2 linked regions of the Salinivibrio kushneri genome follow. The protein of the gene in region 1 interacts with the protein of each later gene in a pairwise test. Links are inferred from orthologs where the notes say so. Each region holds a gene or a part of one and is shown in the gene's direction. Other genes may lie near its edges.

The links. Proteins that work in one complex are often made in the same cells at the same time.
Region 2: the proteins of gyrB (region 1) and gyrA interact in binary tests that used the Escherichia coli proteins (3 or more experiments, as listed by UniProt). The link is inferred for Salinivibrio kushneri from one-to-one orthologs.

Annotation. Positions count from the first base shown.
Region 1 is NZ_CP114588.1:3,135-10,914, forward strand. What follows is about bases 1-3,108. They hold gyrB (DNA topoisomerase (ATP-hydrolyzing) subunit B), read left to right. Parts: upstream 1-399; coding sequence 400-2,817; downstream 2,818-3,108. Other genes in these bases: recF (DNA replication/repair protein RecF), read left to right, coding at 1-381; N8M53_RS00025 (VOC family protein), read left to right, coding at 2,978-3,108. In the rest of the region: more of N8M53_RS00025, read left to right, coding at 3,109-3,355; N8M53_RS00030 (Hsp20 family protein), read left to right, coding at 3,553-3,990; N8M53_RS00035 (valine--pyruvate transaminase), read right to left, coding at 4,671-5,924; glyS (glycine--tRNA ligase subunit beta), read right to left, coding at 6,304-7,780. UniProt on the Escherichia coli protein: DNA gyrase negatively supercoils closed circular double-stranded DNA in an ATP-dependent manner to maintain chromosomes in an underwound state.
Region 2 is NZ_CP114588.1:1,014,773-1,018,100, forward strand. The notes cover bases 1-3,216. They hold gyrA (DNA topoisomerase (ATP-hydrolyzing) subunit A), read left to right. Parts: upstream 1-340; coding sequence 341-3,016; downstream 3,017-3,216. In the rest of the region: serC (3-phosphoserine/phosphohydroxythreonine transaminase), read left to right, coding at 3,232-3,328. UniProt on the Escherichia coli protein: A type II topoisomerase that negatively supercoils closed circular double-stranded (ds) DNA in an ATP-dependent manner to maintain chromosomes in an underwound state.

The DNA of each region.
Region 1 (7,780 bases):
TTGTTGGCGGCGAATTTTGAGCGCGACCAGCAGATGGGATACACGGTGTCAGGGCCGCATAAAGCGGATTTGCGCATCAAGGTGGCAGGTACGCCGGTTGATGATGTGCTATCGCGCGGACAGTTAAAACTCATGGTGTGTGCACTTCGGCTTGCACAAGGCCAGTTGTATAGTGAGGGGCAAGGTATCGCGTGTATCTACTTAATAGATGACTTTGCCTCCGAATTAGACAGTCGCCGGCGAGCACTATTGGCCAGTGAGTTGACCCGTATCGGGGCTCAGGTTTTTGTTAGCGCCATTAGTGCCGATCAAGTCGCGGAAATTTGCGACGAAAATAGTAAGATGTTTCATGTGGAACATGGCAAAATTAACGCAGGATAAATAAGCGAGAGTAACTCAATGTCCAACGAATACGATTCATCGAGTATCAAGGTACTGAAGGGCTTGGATGCCGTGCGTAAGCGTCCGGGAATGTATATCGGCGATACCGACGATGGTACCGGCCTGCACCACATGGTGTTTGAGGTGGTCGATAACTCGATCGATGAAGCACTGGCCGGACATTGTAATGATATCGTGGCGACCATCCACGAAGATGGCTCGGTATCAGTGCGTGATGATGGCCGTGGCATCCCTGTGGATATTCATGAGGAAGAAGGTGTATCGGCCGCACAAGTGATCATGACCGTCCTCCACGCTGGCGGTAAATTTGATGACAACTCTTACAAAGTGTCTGGCGGCCTTCACGGGGTTGGGGTGTCGGTGGTCAACGCCTTGTCAGAGAAATTGGAACTGACTATTTGGCGTAATGGCCATGTCCATCAGCTCAACTTTGCCCACGGCGAACCGTTAGGGCCGCTGGCTGAAATGGGTGAGACCGACCAAACCGGTACCCGTATTCGTTTCTGGCCAAGTGAAGAGACTTTCTCTGATATCAACTTTAACTATGACGTGCTTGCCAAGCGCTTGCGTGAGTTGTCTTTCCTTAATTCGGGTGTCTCCATCAGGCTGATTGATGAGCGCGAAGAAGACAAAGCGGATCACTTTAAATATGAAGGCGGCATCCGCGCGTTTGTTGAACACCTCAACAACAAGAAAACCTCCATCCACCCATCAGTCTTCCATTTTGAGCATACTCGAGAAGATGGCGTTAGCGTTGAAGTAGCAATGCAGTGGAACGATGGCTATCAAGAAAACATCTACTGCTTTACCAACAATATTCCGCAGCGCGATGGCGGTACTCACCTTGCTGGTTTTCGTGGCGCATTGACACGTACGCTCAACAGCTTCATGGACAAAGAAGGTTACTCTAAGAAAGCCAAAGCCGCGACGTCTGGCGATGATGCCCGTGAAGGCTTGACCGCGGTGGTCTCGGTGAAAGTACCGGATCCTAAGTTCTCAAGCCAGACCAAAGACAAGCTGGTGTCTTCAGAAGTGAAGTCTGCGGTTGAATCCGCCATGAGCAGCCACTTGTCAGACTTTCTCATTGAGCACCCTGCCGATGCGAAAGTCGTGTGTACTAAGATCATCGACGCTGCCCGTGCGCGTGATGCGGCACGTAAGGCACGTGAAATGACCCGCCGTAAAGGTGCGTTGGATTTAGCTGGCCTTCCCGGTAAGCTTGCCGACTGCCAAGAAAAAGATCCTGCATTATCTGAACTCTACATTGTGGAGGGTGACTCGGCAGGTGGGTCGGCTAAGCAAGGGCGTAACCGTAAGAACCAGGCAATCTTGCCTTTGAAAGGTAAGATCCTCAACGTGGAAAAAGCCCGCTTTGATAAAATGCTGTCCTCGCAAGAAGTGGCAACGCTGATCACGGCAATGGGGTGTGGCATTGGCCGTGAAGAGTACGATCCAGATAAGTTGCGTTATCACAGCATCATTATCATGACCGATGCGGACGTCGACGGCTCACACATTCGTACCTTGCTGTTGACCTTCTTCTATCGCCAAATGCCAGAGTTGATTGAACGAGGCTACATCTATATTGCTCAGCCACCGCTTTATAAAGTGAAAAAGGGCAAGCAAGAGCAATACATTAAAGATGATGAGGCGATGGAGCAGTATCAGGTCGCATTGGCGTTGGAGAATGCGTCATTGTTCGTGAACCCAGATGCGCCAGCGATGCACGGCGAGTCACTCGAAAAATTGGTTAAAGAGTACAACGGTGTGCTTAAGCTGATCCAGCGCATGAAGCGTCGTTATCCCGCCGCGCTACTCAATGAGCTACTTTATCAACCACGCTTGTCAGTCGACGAACTACGCGACGAGTGGGCGGCTAAGCAATGGGTAGAAAACATTGTTGGGATCTTGAATCGCAAATCAACGGGTGAAAGCCAGTATCAGGCATCATGCCGACTTGATGAAGAACATCAAGTATGGGTGCCTGAGCTGGTGGTGCGCACGCACGGTGTTGATTACAAGTACTTGGTGAGCTATGACTTCCTGAACTCGAAAGAGTACGGCCGAATCGCCAGCTTGTCAGAAACTTTGAATGATCTCTTGGATGAAGGGGCGTATGTTAAGCGCGGTGAACGCACGCAAGCGGTAGAGAGCTTCGAGCAAGCACTTAATTGGTTGATCAAAGAGTCAACCCGTGGTGTGTCTCGTCAGCGCTATAAAGGTTTGGGTGAGATGAACCCTGAACAACTTTGGGAAACCACCATGGATCCTGAAGGTCGCCGTATGATGCAGGTGACCATTCAAGATGCGGTAGCGGCAGACGAGCTGTTTACCACCTTGATGGGTGATCAAGTTGAGCCACGTCGTGCCTTTATCGAGAATAATGCACTGAAGGTCGAAAATCTCGATGTGTAAGTGATAAATTAATTATTTATCAATAACTAAGGCCAGCATTGCTGGCCTTTTTCATGTCTGTTTGGGAGAAAAATCGCAATACATAACTGTTTTTATATACAGTGTTTTTGTGGGTGGGTAGACTCAATAGCTCCGTAATGACAAAGTGATAGGAAGCCTGATGTCTATAAAAACGCGTGCTAATCTCCAACTGGTTTATGTGTCTAATATTGACCGTTCCGTGAGTTTCTACCAGCAACTGTTTCAGTGTGAGCCAGTGTTTACCAGCCCAAGATACGTCGCCTTTTCTGCCTCTGAGCAGGGCGATGCTTTGTTCGCGTTGTGGACCGGCGGCGAGCAGCCCTCACCATCAATCACACGACTAAGCGAAATTGGCATTATGGTGCCCACCAATGATGACGTTGATGCCGTTTTTGACCAATGGTCGAACAACCTAACCATCAATGTTGTTCAACCTCCTTACGATGATGTGTTTGGCCGAACCTTCGTGATTCAAGATCCTGATGGGCACTTAGTGCGCGTGGCACCGCTCGATTAGTACTATGCGCTAGGGGAGAGTGGTTAGATATCGAATAGTACGCCACTCACGACAGCAAAAATTTTACTATCAGCCATTGAAATCAATTTGCGCAACCCTATATAGAGTAATGAGGCGATGCCATTGGGTCGCCGGGGGCTTGTCCAAAAAGGAAAGCCGTAGATAACATTTTATTGCTTCATAGGAAGGGTAAGATTATGCGTAATTTTGATTTCTCTCCACTCTATCGTACTGCAATTGGCTTCGATCGTTTATTCGATCTGGTTGAGAACAGCAACACCAATAATGCGGGTGGATTTCCTCCTTACAATATTGAGCAAAGCCAAGAAAACCAATATCGCATTACCATGGCGGTGGCAGGCTTTAGCCAAGATGAAGTGGATATCACTCAGCAGAAAAATAGCCTAATCGTCGCCGGTAAAAAGGGCGCACGTAACCAAGATACGAAGTTCTTGTATCAGGGCATTGCTGAGCGTGACTTCGAACGCAAGTTCCAGCTTGATGATCACATCAAAGTGACGGGGGCCAACATGGAAAACGGCATGCTGCATATTGATTTAGTGCGTGAGGTGCCTGAAGAGGAAAAACCTCGTCGCATCGAAATCGGTAGCCGTTTACTCGAAAACGCTGAGTAAGTGTCGGCCAGAACGATACGAAAAGGAGAGGGCAGCATGGCTGCCCTTTTTGTTGCTTGGTTGTTCAATATGTTGTCGCGCGTAAAGGGTACACTAAAGACTGGTATTAATTGGACGCTTCCACTGTAATCGCTGCACTGATTCTTACCCCGACGTTAGCAGGTTCCACGTGAAACCTCTTCTATATTCTATGCCGGTCAACGTACGGGTGGATGGCATCTTTTCTTTCAGTTTCTTCACTGTGCTTCCTCCTGTATTTACTGAGTACCCATGCTCATCGACAAAAATAGTTGGTTGGTCGTATAGAGTGAAGAAGATGCTGGCTCATATAGCAATTACTACACCTGATGCTCCGAGTGTCATCAGACATTATTGCTTTTCCTATAATTGCCCTAGTATGGGATTAACGATGAGAAGGCAAGTGAGGATTGCATCAAAAGCACATGTTTGCCAGTGGTCAATCTGCGTAGTTGGCGTGGGATAAGAAGTGGAGTAGTAAGGGAAGTATGAACTACATATGGATAGATGAAGGCTGAAGTGGCTAAGCGCCTAGTCTCCATCATTCTCTAAAACAATCGAAATGAACGTTACGACGTTACCGCAGTGCTGGTAGTGATATATGACAAGCAAGAGAGGTTTCACGTGGAACACTATTGTCCAATGGTTCCACGTGAAACATGTTAGCCTTCTTGATAAGCGCGAGCGACTTCTTCAGCAATAACATCAATGCCTTTCTGCATCACACTATCATCTTGCACGTAGTTCATTCGGATACATTGCTTGGCATGTGGCCAGTCTTCACTCTCGACGCCAATAAAAAAGTACTCCCCGGGTACCACCAGTACACCGCGGGCTTTTAAGCGTTTATATAACTCTTGGGTGGAGATTGGGAGATCGTTAAACCAGAGCCAAAGGAAAATCGCTCCTTCTGGCTTATGAACACGAACTCGATCATCGTTAATGGTCTCGAGTACCATCTTTAATGTGCGCTGCGACTTTTGTTGGTAGAACGGACGAACGACATCTTTACTTAAGCGTAATAGATCACCGCGTTCGATCATCGCTAGCGCCATTGCTGGCCCCACACTGTTTGGCGACAGGCTGACGATGCCGTTGATATTTGACATCGCACTGATCACGGCTTCATTCGCAATCACGATCCCACAACGCACACCCGGCAAGCCTAACTTACTGAGGCTAGAGCAGAGGATGGTGTTTTCATTCCAGAACGGTGCGACGTCTTCAAAGATAATATCAGGGAAGGGCGTGCCATAGGCGTTATCGATGATCAGTGGAATATTGTTGTCGCGTGCGAGTTGGTCCAGTTGTTGAATTTCGTTATCAGTTAACACATTCCCGGTAGGGTTAGTCGGGCGGGAAGCACAGATGGCGCCAATGTTTTCGTCAATCTTTAGGCGACTGAAGTCGATGTGGTACTTAAATTGGCGGTTATCCAATAATTCAATGTCAGGTTGGTAGCTAACAAAGATATCGTCGTTGATGCCGGCGTCACCATAACCGATATATTCGGGCGCCAGGGGCAGCAAGATTTTTTTGTGGCTGCCATCGGCGTAGCGCCCAGCCAATAGGTTAAAGAGATAGAAGAATGCACTTTGGCTACCATTGGTCAGCATGATGTTTTTGCTAGAAAGCTGCCAGCCATAGGTTTTATTTAGCAGCTCGGCGAGCGCGCTGAGTAAGGCTGACTTACCTTGTGGACCATCATAGTTGGCCATCGCATGAACGAGGCTTCCATCATCGAGCATCGATTGGCCCAGTGTTTTGAAGTAATCGAGCATTTCCGGTATCGCAGCGGGGTTGCCGCCACCCAGCATAATGGCATCTGGATTACGCAAGCCGTCATTAAGATCGTCCATTAACTGTGTGATGCCCGAGTGATTTGCTAACTTCTCGCCAAAGTGAGTGACTTCCATGATTACTGCCTTTAAATATCTGTATCGTTGTTGTGGTTAAGCTGCAATCAACATACAACAATATGTTGTATAAAAGAAAGTCTGATAAGTTTGTTAGCTGATAGTCACTAACTGCTGTGGTTGACAGGAGTTGTTACATAATCTCTACACTCTGACGGTCAGCGTCGCTCAATGAACAACAAGCCAGATGTTCCACGTGAAACCTACGGGGCATCGTTCGATAAGCAGGGAGATTAGCGTCGTTGAGGTCGGTAACCAACGAGCGTGAGAGTTGGTAGCAAGTTAGACGAGAGTTGGTAGCGAAGACAGGCGTACGCGTATAAACACCCCAAAAAAAAGCCCCGCGTCATAGCGGGGCTGAGTCGTGTATTGCTGATAATTACTTCTGTAGAACAGAGATATCTGCCACGTTGAGGAATTGCTCACGGATAAGATGAAGCATCGCTAAACGGTTGGCTTTCAGTGCAGGATCATCTGCCATGACCATCACGTTATCAAAGAAGGTATCAACCGGTGTGCGCAGTTGCGCCAGCTCGGTCAATGCGCCTTGATAATCGCTGTCAGCAAATAAAGGTTTAACCGCGGCGACTTTCTCTGCCACTACGTCCGCTAATGCTTTTTCAGCGTCTTCTTGTAGCAAGCTAGTGTCGACGCTGCTAGGGAGCTCGCCGTCATACTTGGCCAAGATATTGCCTACACGCTTATTGGCCGCGGCAAGCGCTTCGGCTTCTTCAAGACTGCGGAAGTGCGACACCGCTTTAACGCGACTGTCAAAGTCAGCAGGCTTGGTTGGACGACGTGCCAACACCGCTTGGATGATATCCACGCTATAGCCCATATCTTGGTACCAGGCGCGGAAACGACCTAGCATAAAGTCGAGGACATCCGCCTCTACCTCTTTGTGAGTCAGACGGTCATCGTACTGAGCTTTGGCATCGCGGATGAGGTCGACAAGATCAAGCTGATAGCCGTTCTCGACGATAATACGCAGAACGCCTAACGCGGCACGACGCAGGGCGAAGGGGTCGCTGCCTTTAGGTGCTTGACCAATCCCAAAGATGCCCACGATGGTATCCATTTTGTCAGCCATCGCGAGTGCTGAGGAGACCGGCGTCGTAGGTAGCTTATCACCGGCAAAGCGTGGCCAGTATTGCTCATTCAGCGCCAGCGCTACGGCTTCGGGCTCGCCATCATGACGCGCATAGTGCATGCCCATCACGCCTTGGGTTTCGGTGAACTCAAACACCATTGAGGTCATGAGATCACACTTAGCCAGTTGGCCCGCGCGCTCAGTGTGTGCCTTGTCGGCACCGATACGCTCTGCAATCTGTCCTGCGAGTGCCGTAATGCGGTCGGTTTTATCTTTGATGGTACCCAATTGCTTTTGGAATACCGCGCTATCTAGCTCTGGCAGGCGATCAATCAATGGGCGCTTGCGGTCAGTATCAAAGAAGAACTCAGCATCCGCGAGGCGAGGACGCACGACTTTTTCATTCCCTGAGATAACCTGCGCCGGATCTTTCGATTCAATGTTAGAGACGAAGATAAACTTAGGTAGTAGCTCGCCGTTAGCGTCATAGACAGGGAAGTACTTTTGGTCGCCTTTCATGGTGTACACCAGCGCTTCTGATGGCACTTTAAGGAACTTGTCCTCAAAAGAGGCAGTCAGTACCACTGGCCACTCCACCAGTGAAGTGACTTCTTCAACCAAGTCTTCATCCAGCTCAGCCATCCCACCAACCGCGGCAGCTGCTGCTTTGGCATCTTTAATAATCAATGCCTTACGCTTTTCATAATCGGCCATGACCTTACCTTCACGCTCGAGGCGCTCTGGGTATTGGTCAGCATGATCCAGC
Region 2 (3,328 bases), 1.0 Mb from region 1 along the record:
CCTCTTTTATATCAAGGCTTACCCCCAGAAAAGGGGGAAAGCGCAGTCACCTTTAAGTATGGCTGATATCGCCAGTTTTGCGTAAGAAAGTGATCTTGAGTCCAAGTTAGGTTAAGGATCCTTTTTTCGCGCTCAGCCACCTTGTGGGCTTATCTAGCAAAAAAATCGTAGTCAGGTACGGAAGTGGTGGCTTTTTGTCCGTGTAGACGCGCTCAGAGCGTTTGCTAACGAGATCCGTGATACATCTTAGCCATATTCACGTGTCTCGAGAGAGGGTTTGTGTTATTCTCCGTGGTCACGTATTTGAATACGCAAACATTATTTGAGGGATGTTGGCTCCATGAGCGATCTTGCTAAAGAGATCACGCCAGTCAATATCGAAGAGGAGCTGAAAAGCTCGTATCTCGACTATGCAATGTCCGTCATTGTTGGCCGAGCTCTTCCTGACGTGCGTGATGGCCTAAAGCCAGTACACCGCCGCGTATTATTCGCGATGAACGTACTTGGCAACGACTGGAACAAGCCATATAAGAAATCGGCCCGTGTGGTCGGCGATGTAATCGGTAAGTATCACCCCCATGGTGATAGTGCGGTATACGACACCATAGTGCGTATGGCGCAGCCGTTCTCACTGCGCTACATGTTGGTAGATGGCCAAGGTAACTTCGGCTCTATCGACGGTGACTCAGCGGCGGCAATGCGTTATACCGAAGTGCGCATGGCGAAAATCGCCCATGAACTGCTTGCCGATCTCGACAAAGAAACCGTGGATTATGTGCCGAACTATGACGGTACTGAACAAATCCCGGACGTATTGCCAACGCGTGTTCCCAACCTGCTGGTTAATGGCGGCTCCGGGATTGCGGTCGGGATGGCAACCAACATCCCACCTCACAATCTCAACGAAGTTGTTAACGGGTGCCTGGCTTATATCGAGAATGAAGACATCACGATCGATGAGCTGATGGAGTATATCCCAGGCCCAGACTTCCCAACCGCGGCAATGATCAATGGCCGTAAAGGGATAGAAGACGCTTACAAAACGGGCCGTGGTAAGATCTACTTGCGTGCCAAAGCGGATATCGAAACCGACAAAAATGGTAAAGAGACCATTGTTGTCAACGAGATCCCTTACCAAGTCAACAAAGCGCGCTTGATTGAAAAGATCGCCGAACTGGTTAAAGACAAAAAAATTGATGGTATTTCCGCGCTGCGTGATGAGTCTGATAAAGAGGGCATGCGGATTGTCATCGAGTGTCGACGAGATGCGGTGGCTGAGGTGGTACTTAACAACCTCTATGCGCAAACTCAATTGCAGACGTCATTCGGCATTAATATGGTGGCGCTGGATAACAACCAGCCAAAACTCTTTAATCTAAAAGGGATGCTTGAGTGCTTCGTTAACCACCGCCGTGAAGTGGTTACACGTCGTACCGTGTACGAGTTGCGTAAAGCGCGCGACCGTGCCCATATCCTCGAAGGCTTGGCGGTTGCACTGGCCAACATTGATGAAGTGATTGAGCTCATTCGTCAAGCGCCGACACCTGCCGTGGCCAAGCAAGAGCTACAGGATCAAGGCTGGGGGCTGGGGGGTGTGTCCGCCATGCTCGAAGCTGTCGGTGGCGAAAACGCGCGCCCCGAATGGTTGGCACCGGAGTTTGGTGCCCGTGACGATGGCTCGTACTATCTGACCGAGCAGCAAGCACAAGCGATTCTCGATTTACGCTTGCACAAGCTTACTGGGCTTGAGCATGAGAAAATCTTGGATGAGTACAAGGGCTTACTCGATCAAATTGCTGAACTGCTACATATTCTAGCGAGCACCGAACGTCTCATGGAAGTGATCCGTGAAGAGCTCGAAGCCGTCCGTGATGGTTTTGGCGACAAGCGTCTCACCGAAATCACTGCCGCGAGTGCAGACATTGATATTGAAGATCTTATCAATGAAGAAGATGTGGTCGTGACCTGGTCACACGATGGTTACGTCAAGTATCAGGTATTGAGTGACTACGAAGCGCAGCGCCGTGGTGGTAAGGGTAAATCAGCCACGCGGATGAAGGATGAAGACTTCATTGAGCGACTGCTGGTCGCGAACACCCATGACACAATACTGTGCTTCTCGACGCGCGGACGTATGTACTGGCTGAAAGTCTATCAGCTGCCGCATGCATCGCGTAATGCGCGCGGTAAGCCAATTGTCAATCTACTCCCGCTGGAAGAAGATGAGCGTATTACCGCGATCTTGCCAGTACGTGAGTATGAAGAAGACAAATACGTCTTTATGGCCACGGCTCATGGTACAGTGAAGAAAACACCACTGACTGACTTTAGTCGTCCACGGAGCGCCGGGATCATTGCAGTGAACTTGCGCGACGGCGATAGCCTAATTGGTGCGCAGCTCACTGACGATAGCAGTGAAGTGATGCTGTTCTCGCAATTCGGTAAAGTGGTGCGTTTCCTTGCATCCAATGACACCGTCCGTGCAATGGGTCGTACTGCCGCGGGGGTACGAGGCATTCAGCTGGCTGAAAACGATGAGGTCGTTTCGTTGATTGTTCCGCAAGAGAATGCGGAAATCTTGACCGTGACTGAGAACGGCTTTGGTAAGCGTACTGCGTTGGCTGAATATCCAACCAAGAGTCGCGCCACCAAAGGGGTGGTCTCAATCAAAGTGTCTGAGCGTAACGGCGATGTTGTCAGTGCCATCCAGGTGTGTGAAGGCGATGAGCTGATGATGATCACCAATGCGGGTACCTTGGTACGTACGCGTGCGGAAGAGGTCAGCCAGGTGAGTCGTAATACCCAAGGTGTGCGCCTGATCCGCGTCAGTGATGACGAGAAAGTAGTAGGCTTGCAGCGTATCGAGGAGCCTGACGAAGACGAGATGGAAGCCTTGGCTAATGAGGCCGGGACAACCACTCAGTCTGAAGGCAGCGAGGCGTCCACGACGGCCGATGATCACGACAGCGATGCGCAAGAGCAGCCGCCAGAGTCGGATGATGATCAAAACGGGTAACGTGTCGCTGAGATAACGTTTTAAGGGTGCAGTGAACTGCACCCTTTTTTAATGCCTATTGTCAGGAGTGATGATGGAAATTGTGTTCGGAACTGCGTTGGCGCTTTCAAATTACTCGCGAAACGTGTTAAATCAATCACACGCCTTTTAAAACAGAGAAACCATTGCGACTTTCGACGCCGCAAGTGATAAATAAGCAGGAGCCCCTCCCCAACATGGATAAGGTATATAATTTCTCCGCAGGCCCCGCGATGTTGCCACGCGAGGTGATGCTAAAAGCACAAAAAGAATTGATGAACTGGCAAGACTTTG